DNA from 2 places in the Bacillus sp. N5-665 genome. Region 2 is predicted to be linked to the other one. Evidence: a T-box and tRNA genes for the amino acid it is inferred to sense, from the RefSeq annotation. Region 2 holds a T-box; the other holds one or more tRNA genes.
What was found. A T-box is a leader RNA that pairs with one kind of tRNA and senses whether it is charged. The one in region 2 lies ahead of tyrS (tyrosine--tRNA ligase), so its partner is inferred to be a tRNA-Tyr.

Region 1 (5,684 bases), 930 kb from region 2:
AGCTATGTGCGGAAGGGATAAGTGCTGAAAGCATCTAAGCATGAAGCCCCCCTCAAGATGAGATTTCCCATAGCGTAAGCTAGTAAGATCCCTGAAAGATGATCAGGTTGATAGGTTCGAGGTGGAAGCATGGTGACATGTGGAGCTGACGAATACTAATAGATCGAGGACTTAACCATATAATATGTAGCAATGTTATCTAGTTTTGAGAGAACATAAAAAAACTTGTTGACTTTTAAAGTAAATAAGTTATAATAATGATTGTCTCAAAAGAATAATGTCTGGTAATGATGGCAGAGAGGTCACACCCGTTCCCATACCGAACACGGAAGTTAAGCTCTCTAGCGCCGATGGTAGTTGGGACCTTGTCCCTGTGAGAGTAGGACGTTGCCAGGCAATATTATTCCGCAGTAGCTCAGCGGTAGAGCTATCGGCTGTTAACCGATCGGTCGTAGGTTCGATTCCTACCTGCGGAGCCATTGGAGAGCTGTCCGAGTTGGCCGAAGGAGCACGATTGGAAATCGTGTATACGTCACAAGCGTATCAAGGGTTCGAATCCCTTGCTCTCCGCCATAGGATTTATAATATTTGGCCCGTTGGTCAAGTGGTTAAGACACCGCCCTTTCACGGCGGTAACACGGGTTCGAATCCCGTACGGGTCACCACTTTGGAGGATTAGCTCAGCTGGGAGAGCACCTGCCTTACAAGCAGGGGGTCGGCGGTTCGATCCCGTCATCCTCCACCATATAAATTATATAAATAGTATTGTCGCGGGGTGGAGCAGCACGGTAGCTCGTCGGGCTCATAACCCGAAGGTCGCAGGTTCAAATCCTGTCCCCGCAACCAAATGGTCCCGTGGTGTAGTGGTTAACATGCCTGCCTGTCACGCAGGAGATCGCCGGTTCGACCCCGGTCGGGACCGCCATTTTAATAAGGCTCGGTAGCTCAGTCGGTAGAGCAGAGGACTGAAAATCCTCGTGTCGGCGGTTCGATTCCGTCCCGAGCCACCATTTATTTTAATAAAATACGCCGGCTTAGCTCAATTGGTAGAGCAACTGACTTGTAATCAGTAGGTTGGGGGTTCAAGTCCTCTAGCCGGCACCATGTAAGTTTCGGAGGGGTAGCGAAGTGGCTAAACGCGGCGGACTGTAAATCCGCTCCTTCGGGTTCGGCAGTTCGAATCTGCCCCCCTCCACCATTTACATAGGGGCATAGTTTAAAGGTAGAACTGAGGTCTCCAAAACCTCCAGTGTGGGTTCGATTCCTACTGCCCCTGCCAAATATATTTACACAACATGGCGGTTGTGGCGAAGTGGTTAACGCACCGGATTGTGGCTCCGGCATTCGTGGGTTCGATTCCCATCAGTCGCCCCATTTTTATTTTAAAAATTACAAATAATCTAATGGATACTTACATATAATTAAGTAAGAAATCGATGGGCTATAGCCAAGCGGTAAGGCAACGGACTTTGACTCCGTCATGCGCTGGTTCGAATCCAGCTAGCCCAGCCATTTTTGCGGAAGTAGTTCAGTGGTAGAATACAACCTTGCCAAGGTTGGGGTCGCGGGTTCGAATCCCGTCTTCCGCTCCAATAAAATTTAACATGGCGGCATAGCCAAGTGGTAAGGCAGAGGTCTGCAAAACCTTTACCACCGGTTCAAATCCGGTTGCCGCCTTTCTTTTGTGCCGATGTGGCGGAATTGGCAGACGCGCACGACTCAAAATCGTGTTCCTTCGGGAGTGTCGGTTCGACCCCGACCATCGGTATCACGAACGGCGTAAAAAAAACTCTATACTAATTGTATAGAGTTTTTTTGTGTTTTCTTCGCGCGATAAAATAAGCATAAAAAATGTGCGGTGAGTAAACGTAGAATATTATAATCGGAAGCTGAATGAAAATATTCTATACTGATTGCCAACTTCGAAATTTAAGACCCATACAATAAAATAAAACGTTTGCTTGAACGACTGAACGTTAAAAATCGATCCACCTTATTTACTTTTAAAAATTTTTCTCTATCAAAGCCCATACGATACACTTCAGTTGGAGTAAACTGCGAAACACTAAAAGGATAAAAACGAATATTCATTTTTATCCTTTTAGTTCCATTTTATAGAGAATCTCCCCATCCTGGTGACATGAAGTTAAATCCGACACCACCAGTAGATATTAGCACATGATCAGCTGTTAATTTCGTAATTTCTAAAAACTTCTTTTCAAATTCTTCTCTGTTGTACTTGTACATAGTTGAGTGGCACGACCACATTTGCGTTGAAGTACTCAACCAGTCCCCTAATTCCTTTAATTCAGGAAACGACTCAAAGTGAATTGGTTCATCTAATTTCATGAATCTCACTTGATAGATAGTTGGGTTTAGCTTTTCTCCTATCCCTTTAAGACCATGTGCTTTTTTCTCATTTGAATGTGTCATAATTACTCTCCCCTATCTTTCCTTCAAATTTTTTCCTATTTTAATTATACAGCAATAGAAAGTAATTAAGGAAATATTATGGGAATCGGCGATGTAAAAAGACTCTAACAGAAATGTTAGAGTCTCTTTTGTTAAATTATGTTATGTAATTCTAAAATTCGTGATAAATGTAGGAATTCATGTATAATATAACTTGCGGATAGAAAAAAATGATAGTAATTTATATTATGTCTGTAATATGAATCAAAAATGAACTTTTTATATTTCTTTTAAAAATGTGTTGAATACACGTTATATTTTATATTAATATTTTTATGTAGATTTAAAACGGGAAAGAGAGTGGAAAGTATGGGTCGTAAATGGAATAATATTAAAGAAAAAAAAGCATCAAAAGATGCAAATACAAGCCGTATATACGCGAAATTTGGACGTGAAATTTATGTGGCAGCAAAACAAGGCGAGCCAGATCCAGAATCAAACCAAGCGCTTAGAGTTGTATTAGAACGTGCGAAAACATACAACGTACCAAGAACAATTATTGATCGTGCAGTTGAAAAGGCAAAAGGCGGTTCAGAAGAAAATTATGACGAGCTTCGTTATGAAGGATTCGGACCAAACGGATCTATGGTAATTGTAGATACACTTACAAATAACGTAAACCGTACTGCAGCAGATGTACGAGCTGCATTTAGCAAAAACAGTGGTAACATGGGTGTAAACGGTTCTGTAGCTTACATGTTTGATGCGACAGCTGTTATCGGTCTTGAAGGTAAAACATCAGATGAAGTTCTTGAAATTTTAATGGAAGCAGATGTTGATGCACGTGACATTCTAGAAGAAGAAGATTCTGTTATCGTGTATGCTGAACCTGATCAATTCCATTCCGTACAATCTGCACTTAAAGATGCTGGTGTTGAAGAATTCACAGTTGCAGAATTAACAATGCTTGCACAAAGTGATGTAGAACTTCCTGAAGATGCTCAAGTACAATTTGAAAAAATGGTTGATGCATTAGAAGATCTAGAAGATGTGCAACAAGTTTACCACAACGTAGACTTAGGAGAATAATACGATAGAAGCCCCTGTTCATTTAACGGATAGGGGCTTTTTTTCATGAAGTTAATTAAGAGGATGAATTAGTAAAGGTATTTTGTTGTAGACAGGGAATATGCTTATAGGGATATGTGAAATATTCATTATTGCTAGGAGGCTTAATATGGAACATAAAACACCAAAACATATCGTTGCTGTAGCAGGTTATTTAACAAATGAAAAAGACGAAGTGTTATTGGCTAAAGTACATTGGCGATCGGATACGTGGGAGTTGCCAGGAGGACAGGTGGAAGAAGGAGAAGCGCTCGATCAAGCTGTTTGTAGGGAAATGTTTGAGGAAACGGGTTTAACGGTGAAGCCTATCGGAGTTACAGGTGTTTACTATAATGCTTCTATGCATATTTTATCTGTTGTTTTTAAAGTCGCATATGTGAGTGGTGAAATAAAAATTCAACCTGAAGAAATACAAGAGGCTAAATTTGTTGCTTTAGATGAAGAGAACATAGATGAGTACTTAACGCGTCCTCATATGAAATCCAGAACGCTTGATGCGATGAGAGCAACACATTGTATTCCGTACGAAACGTGGGAAGTGCAGCCGTATAATTTAATAGGTAGATTGTAAAGAAAAGAGTAGCCGGTTTGAGATACAATCAAATCACTACTCTTTTTTGTATACTGTTTAAGAAAAAGGTCAAAATAATAATAGTGCTAGTGTTGATTTTTAGAACGTTTGTTCTGTATAATGTATGATATATTGTATACATTTAGATTACTAGATACTTACAAATATATATATTTGTAGATGATATAATGAAAATAGGGTGTTTTAATAGGGAAGTATAGGCTTAAGGTATACTCTGCTATTGGTTTAGCATAATCTATATTCAATATTTCAGATGAATAGTAGATAAAAAAAGACTGTGATACAATACTTTTTTATACCTTACAATGATGTAAGGTACGTGTAAGAGAAATCGATGGGATGTTTTTTTACAACAAGGTATTCTTAAAGTAAGAGTTATATGCTGTGTGGAAAAGAGGTGTTCAAGATGAAAGAACGAGTATTATCTAGGGTGAACTATCATCAAAAAGTTGCATTAAATCCAATGACTAAATTCTTTTATAAAGCCATTATTTTATTATTATTGTTAAGTTGTACATTATTATTCGTTGGAAATGTAATGATCGAGCAAAGTGATATTAGTAAATTACATGTACCGGCTAAGTTAGAGGTGCCAGAATCATTAACACATGCATTTATTGCGACAGAAGATAAAAGGTTTTATCATCATAATGGTTTAGATTATATAGCGATTGTCAGAGCGTCTGTTGAGAATATAAAGGCTGGTGGTGTTGTGCAAGGCGGAAGCACAATTACACAGCAGTTATCCAAAAATGCTTTTTTAACGAATGAACGTACATTTTCTCGTAAGTGGAAAGAGATTTTCTATACGAAAAAAATTGAACGTACATTTACGAAGGATGAAATTTTAAAATTGTATGTAAGTAATATTTATTACGGAGAAGGAGCATGGGGAATTGAAAAAGCGGCAAACCTTTACTTCGGTAAAAAGGTGGACCAATTAACGCTGGCTGAAAGTGCAATGATGGCTGCTGTAGTAAAAGCACCTGCTTATTACTCACCTGCACAAAATTATGATAAGGCCGTAGAGAGACGAAATGTCGTTTTGAGATTGATGGAGAAGGAAGGCTATATCAATCATGATGAGTATGTGCAAGCAGTTAGTGAGAAATTAGTAATTCGTCATGATATAAAAACAGAGCAGTCGATGTTAAATAATGCGCGCGAAAAAGCAGTAAGCTAAAGGAAGCTCCTACATAGGAGCTTCTTTTTTTTGAATAAATTGTGACAAATTGTGACACAATATCGTCACAATTATTGTATTTTTGTAATTTATGTGAGCGTGTTCATTGCGTGACGTATATAAGTGTTGATATTATGTGTATTGTGTACAATGCTGTATACAGAATATGAATTTAAAGAGGAATGTATATGAAATCAAATAAACTCATGGCTCTTGGTGTAGTTTTTTCTATCGCAGTATTAATTGTAATCGGAACAATTGCGTATAGCATCATAAATGACAAAAAAGATAAAGGGAATGAGATGTTTGCTTATTCCACACAACAATCTTTAGGGAAAGATGATGCACCAGTTAAGGTAGTTGAATTTG
Region 2 (5,684 bases):
CAACAGTTGATGCATACCTACAATCTACTTCTCACAAAGACGTATTCGTTGCTGGAGACAGCGCTGTTGTCTTCTCTCCAGACGGTCGTCCATACCCACCAACTGCACAAATCGCTTGGCAAATGGGTGAGTTAATTGGATACAACTTATACGCAGCACTAGAAGGCAAAGCTTTCGAAGAGTTCGCACCTATTAACTCTGGAACACTTGCTAGTCTAGGACGTAAAGATGCTGTTGCTACAATTGGAGCAAGCAATACTCCACTTAAAGGCTTACCAGCATCATTAATGAAAGAAGCAAGTAACGTTCGTTACTTATCACACATTAAAGGTCTATTCAGCTTAGCTTACTAATCTGAATATAAGCCCGAATCATGCCCGACATGGTTCGGGCTATTTTTATCCGTAATGTTCTCTACTTACTTATATTCGGCAAAGAATTACTATAACCCTTTTTAATTATCTAAATATACTGACTTTTTTGCATCGAAATTTTGTATATGAAAAGAGTGAAAGCATCTTTCTTACTTCCACCCTTCCACAAAAATTATTATCCCAATTTCACTAAGCTGTAGTTCTTCTTCCCTTTACGAATAATAATAAATCGTCCATCAAATGAATTTTCTACAGTAACATCTGTACCCACATCCATTACTTTTTCACCATTCATCGAAATAGCTCCATTATTAATATCTTCACGTGCTTGTCGTCTAGATGGTTCAATCCCTAAATCAACTAGCCATTCTACGATGTTTTTCGTCTCTTTTGCAGACTGGAATGTTGGCATCTCTTTAAAGCCTTGTTCAATTTCATCGGCTGTTAACGATTTAATATCTCCGCTAAATAACGCTGCTGTAATTTTCACAGCTTGCAAGAATGCCTCTTCTCCATGAACGAATTTCGTCATTTCTTCCGCTAATACTTTTTGCGCTTCACGTTTATGAGGCTCTGTTTCTACCTTCGTTGCCAATTCATCGATGCGCTCTTTCGTTAAGAACGTAAAGTATTTCAAGTATTTCACTACATCACGGTCATCTGTATTCACCCAGAACTGGTAAAATTCAAATGGTGTTGTTTTTTCAGGATCAAGCCAAACTGCACCACCTGCTGATTTACCGAACTTCGTACCATCTGATTTCAGTAATAACGGAATCGTTAATCCAAATACTTTCGCTTCGTGCCCTTCTAACTTACGAATTAAATCTAAACCACTCGTAATATTTCCCCATTGGTCACTACCACCAATTTGCAGTTGAACATCTTCTTTCGTGTATAAATGATGGAAGTCCATCGCTTGCAAAATTTGGTACGTAAATTCTGTGAAAGAAATTCCTGTATCTAAACGACTTGCTACAATGTCCTTCGCTAACATGCTATTAATGCTAAAGTTTTTCCCGTAATCACGTAAAAACTCGATAATGCTTATTTCATGTGTCCAGTCGTAGTTATTTACCATCTTCACTTCGCTATTTCCACCAAAATCAAATAGCTTTTTCATTTGCGCTGTTAACGCATCCACATTATGCTGAACTACTTCTAACGTTTGAAGTTGACGTTCTGATTGACGTCCGCTCGGATCACCAATTGTTCCTGTTGCCCCACCAATTAAAATAACTGGATGATGGCCAGCTAACTGGAATCTCTTCATCATCATAAACGGAATCAAATGTCCAATATGCATACTATCACCAGTCGGATCAACTCCGCAGTATAGTGAAATCTTTTTCTCTTCTACTAGCTTACGTAAACCTTCTTCATCAGTCTGTTGATTCACAGCGCCGCGCCATTCTAATTCATCAATAATATTCATCTTTTGTCATCCCCTCTATTTTTTTGAAAACAAAAAGTCCCTATGTCTATGACATAGGGACGATTATTCACCGTGTTACCACCCAGTTTGTATAAATAGCATAGCTACTCATACCACTCTTAGCAATAATATCGATTGCCAATCCGCTTAGCATTACCTAAGATACTCCAGAGTGTAATTCGCAAGTTTGTTTGTGCTAGGTTCCAGCAACCCCTAGCTCTCTCGTTAACAGTGACAAACTGCTACTGGGCTCTTTCAACGTATATTATTTGTTAAATTATTAGCCATTATATTGAATTGAAAACAACTTGTCAACAATACCCAAATGTTATTTTAAAATAATTCACATTTTCATACGTATTTCGTTACTCTTTATCTTCTCCAATAATCCTTACTTCTCGCTCTAACTTCACGCCAAATTTCTCTTCAACAGTCTTTTGTACAAAGTGAATTAAATCAATGTAATCTTGTGCTGTTCCGTTATCAACATTCACCATAAATCCAGCGTGTTTTAAAGAAACTTCCACTCCGCCAATTCGCTTACCTTGTAGGCCCGATTCTTGAATTAATTTACCAGCAAAGTTATTTGGTGGGCGCTTAAATACACTACCACATGAAGGGTATTCTAGAGGCTGTTTTGATTCACGTTTAAACGTTAAATCATCCATTTTCTCTTTAATTTCTTCACGTACACCTTCTTGAAGCTCAAATCTCGCTTCAAGAATAATGTAATGGTTGTTTGCAAATACACTCTTACGATATCCAAATTCAAATGCTTCTTTCGTTAAAGTACGTAGCTCTCCATCACCTGTCATTACGACAGCTTCTGTTAATACAAACGATACTTCACCGCCGTAAGCACCAGCATTCATATATAACGCTCCACCAACTGAACCTGGGATACCACAAGCAAACTCAAGACCCGTTAAATTATGATCTAATGCAATACGTGATACATCAATAATTGCTGCACCACACTGTGCTACAATCGTTGTTCCTGTTACAGTCACACCTGTAATGTGAATTAAACTTACTATAATCCCACGAATTCCACCATCTTTAATAATGACATTCGATCCATTCCCTAAAAACGTAACTGGAATATTATATTCGTTAGCATATTTGATAACTTCTTGAATTTCATCATAATTTGTCGGCGCAACGAACACATCTGCTTTTCCACCAACTTTAATATGTGTATGATTCTTTAACATTTCATCTTTTTTCACATGACCTTCAGGCAATACCGTACTTAAATATTCATAAACCTCTTGCATATTCATTTTACGATTCCTCTATTTCTATATTCTTTTTATCCCGTTATACGGGCCCATAATATCCCCACATACATGAACGAACCTAAAGTGGTGGATACAGTGTACCCAAAATCAATTCGAGACACCTATAAACCTCTTAATTTATAAGAGGTGCCACTCATATTAAAATATATATTGCATAATAAAGCAACCAAAATGGGCTACTAAACTTGACATGTCATCAGAAAGACAACAATTTGTAAAATATATTACTTTTTCAAAACACTATCCTTCAGTATCTTACTATACCACACGAAAATAAAGTGGTATTTTTTTGTAATCTTTACTTTATTTTCATCAATAAAAAAGATGCTTTTACATAGGTAAAAGCATCTTTTTTATTACTTATTATAATTTACTTTTCGTTCTCTTCTTTTTCCTTATCAAACCATAATAGCTCATCGTCATCAACTTCACCATTATAATTGATTAGAATCTCTTCTCCCGCTTTTATATCTTTGTAAGCAAAGAAGTTAAACGTATGATTCTCGAAGACAATATCATACGTTGCATTCGGATTATATGCATGATTAAATAACATGCCGTATCCTAAAAGGAATGCCGTATGATTTACCCCATACTCAAATGCGTAGTCAGCAAGTAACGTTTTCTCAATGTGTTCATGCTGTTCATTCGGATAAGAGATAACTGGTGCTGAGTGAATCAACTCACCCTTTTTAATATCACGAGTTGCAAATACCCCTCTATTAAATTCTCCATCACTAAGTTCAGAAGTCTTAACTTCGATCATATGCGTCACCTATATAATTCTTTCTTTGAAGTATTTTATTCCGCTATTTGCGGGGTTCAACTAATAATCAGTAGCGTATAGCCCCACTAATTAAAGTCTCAGTTTATCTCCTTAAGCTTGGCAGAAAACGCGCAGAAAAGCAATTAAATTACTATCAAGTATTCATTTAAATGAAAAAAGAGCACACACGGTGTGCCCTTTTCAAGAGATATTACTTTTCTAAAATATTTTCTAGTAACTTCACTTGCTCACTAACAGTATGTAACGTCTTCACCGATATATCATTTCGATGTTTTTCTTCTTCCACACTTGCTAACACTTCTTCCGTAGCCGCAGAAGTTTGCTGAATTACATTAGAAGCATGTGTAACATCCTTTACGATATTCGTCGTTTTAATCTGCAAGTTTTCTTGATGACCAACAATCTCTCTCATTACATCATTAATTGCATCAATAAACTTCCCTAAATCCGTTACATTTGTTAAAACACTTGCTAGCATTTCATTACATTCTTCTTGTACTTTTTCTGATTTCTCTACCTGCACTTCCACTTTACTTGCTTGATTACTAAACTCCTTCAAAATACCTTGAATTCTCCCCGCAGAACGATTCGATTCTTCGGCAAGCTTTAATACTTCATTCGCTACAATAGCAAATCCTTTTCCATGCTCGCCTGCTCTTGCCGCTTCAATATTTGCATTTAAAGCTAGCAAACTCGTCTGACTTGAGATATTCGTTATTACATCTACAATTTCATTAATTTGCTTCGACTGCATCATTAAATCTCTAAATATAATTCCTGATTGTGAAACAACATCATTTAAACTTCTCATATTCGCTTCAAAATTTCGTAAAGTATGTACACTCCCCTTTGAAATCTCTAAACTTTCATCAACACGAGTCGATGCATTTCTTACTTGCGAAATGATTTGTTCAATATTCCCCTCCATATCATTCAATACTTCTACTGAACGATGCATCATCTCTGATTGTGATTGAGTACCAACTGCCACCTCTTCAAAAGCGAAATTAATTTCACTCATCGACTCCATCGATGTATTCATATTTTGTCTTAAATGATTGAAATTACTATCTAGTTTCACAACAGTTTCCTCAATAAGTCTTTGAGTCTCTTCTAGCTCCTGAGCTTTCCTCATTACTTCTTGCTTCTCATCACTTAAACGAGCTAACAAATTAGAGCCAATCTTCGTTACGCCCCACATCGCGATCGTTACGATCGCTAACAAGCTTGCGAAGTTTGCAGCTTCAGATGCCGCTGTATAAGCAAAAAATTGCTTCGGCCAATAACTACAAAGAATAAATGTAATAACAACCGCCACTCCGCCGAGAATGATAACGAGACGTTCACTTAAATAAATAAGTGAAACTGCTAGCGTAAAGTAGACCATTTGAAATACAGCCGGACTTTCATTAAAAGCTTGTACCATAATGAAAGACATAATAAGCAACATAAATGTCATGATATATTTATACATCGCTTCCATGCTTTCTATAAAAGTAAGAAGCGTTCCAAATACAACAACTGAAATACCACAAACCCAAAACGCTATTGCTCTCTCTGTAAAAATATATCCGTAATACCCAATCGCGATTATTCCAAGAAAGAAACTACAAATCGTAATGAACAGCAATAAATGATTTTTCTGTGATTCTTTCTCAAGGTTAGAAAAACAAGTTCTCTTTAACCACTCCATATATGAAGCCCCACCTTCTACTTATACATATCGATTACTTCAGCTTAAATACCGCACTTACTGGGTTATGATCGCTATTTTCAAACTTTAAATC

Region 1: it has a tRNA-Tyr gene. The T-box ahead of tyrS (tyrosine--tRNA ligase) is inferred to sense a tRNA for this amino acid. The anticodon was not compared.

What each region holds. Positions count from the first base shown of each region.
Region 1 is NZ_CP093325.1:4,999,212-5,004,895, reverse strand. Features, by position in the region: rRNA gene MNO09_RS28310 (23S ribosomal RNA) at 1-179, shown strand, start outside; rRNA gene rrf (5S ribosomal RNA) at 281-396, shown strand; tRNA gene MNO09_RS28300 (tRNA-Asn) at 405-479, shown strand; tRNA gene MNO09_RS28295 (tRNA-Ser) at 482-573, shown strand; tRNA gene MNO09_RS28290 (tRNA-Glu) at 591-665, shown strand; tRNA gene MNO09_RS28285 (tRNA-Val) at 670-745, shown strand; tRNA gene MNO09_RS28280 (tRNA-Met) at 770-846, shown strand; tRNA gene MNO09_RS28275 (tRNA-Asp) at 850-925, shown strand; tRNA gene MNO09_RS28270 (tRNA-Phe) at 935-1,010, shown strand; tRNA gene MNO09_RS28265 (tRNA-Thr) at 1,029-1,104, shown strand; tRNA gene MNO09_RS28260 (tRNA-Tyr) at 1,115-1,198, shown strand; tRNA gene MNO09_RS28255 (tRNA-Trp) at 1,206-1,279, shown strand; tRNA gene MNO09_RS28250 (tRNA-His) at 1,299-1,374, shown strand; tRNA gene MNO09_RS28245 (tRNA-Gln) at 1,438-1,512, shown strand; tRNA gene MNO09_RS28240 (tRNA-Gly) at 1,518-1,592, shown strand; tRNA gene MNO09_RS28235 (tRNA-Cys) at 1,607-1,677, shown strand; tRNA gene MNO09_RS28230 (tRNA-Leu) at 1,687-1,768, shown strand; gene MNO09_RS28225 (DUF3884 family protein) at 2,113-2,433, opposite strand; gene MNO09_RS28220 (YebC/PmpR family DNA-binding transcriptional regulator) at 2,782-3,501, shown strand; gene MNO09_RS28215 (NUDIX hydrolase) at 3,650-4,111, shown strand; gene MNO09_RS28210 (transglycosylase domain-containing protein) at 4,539-5,315, shown strand; gene MNO09_RS28205 (DsbA family protein) at 5,504-5,684, shown strand, end outside.
Region 2 is NZ_CP093325.1:407,777-413,460, reverse strand. Features, by position in the region: gene MNO09_RS04305 (NAD(P)/FAD-dependent oxidoreductase) at 1-353, shown strand, start outside; gene tyrS (tyrosine--tRNA ligase) at 550-1,809, opposite strand; T-box leader at 1,862-2,077, opposite strand; gene murB (UDP-N-acetylmuramate dehydrogenase) at 2,175-3,092, opposite strand; gene MNO09_RS04290 (SET domain-containing protein) at 3,481-3,876, opposite strand; gene MNO09_RS04285 (DUF4077 domain-containing protein) at 4,088-5,590, opposite strand; gene MNO09_RS04280 (endonuclease/exonuclease/phosphatase family protein) at 5,625-5,684, opposite strand, start outside.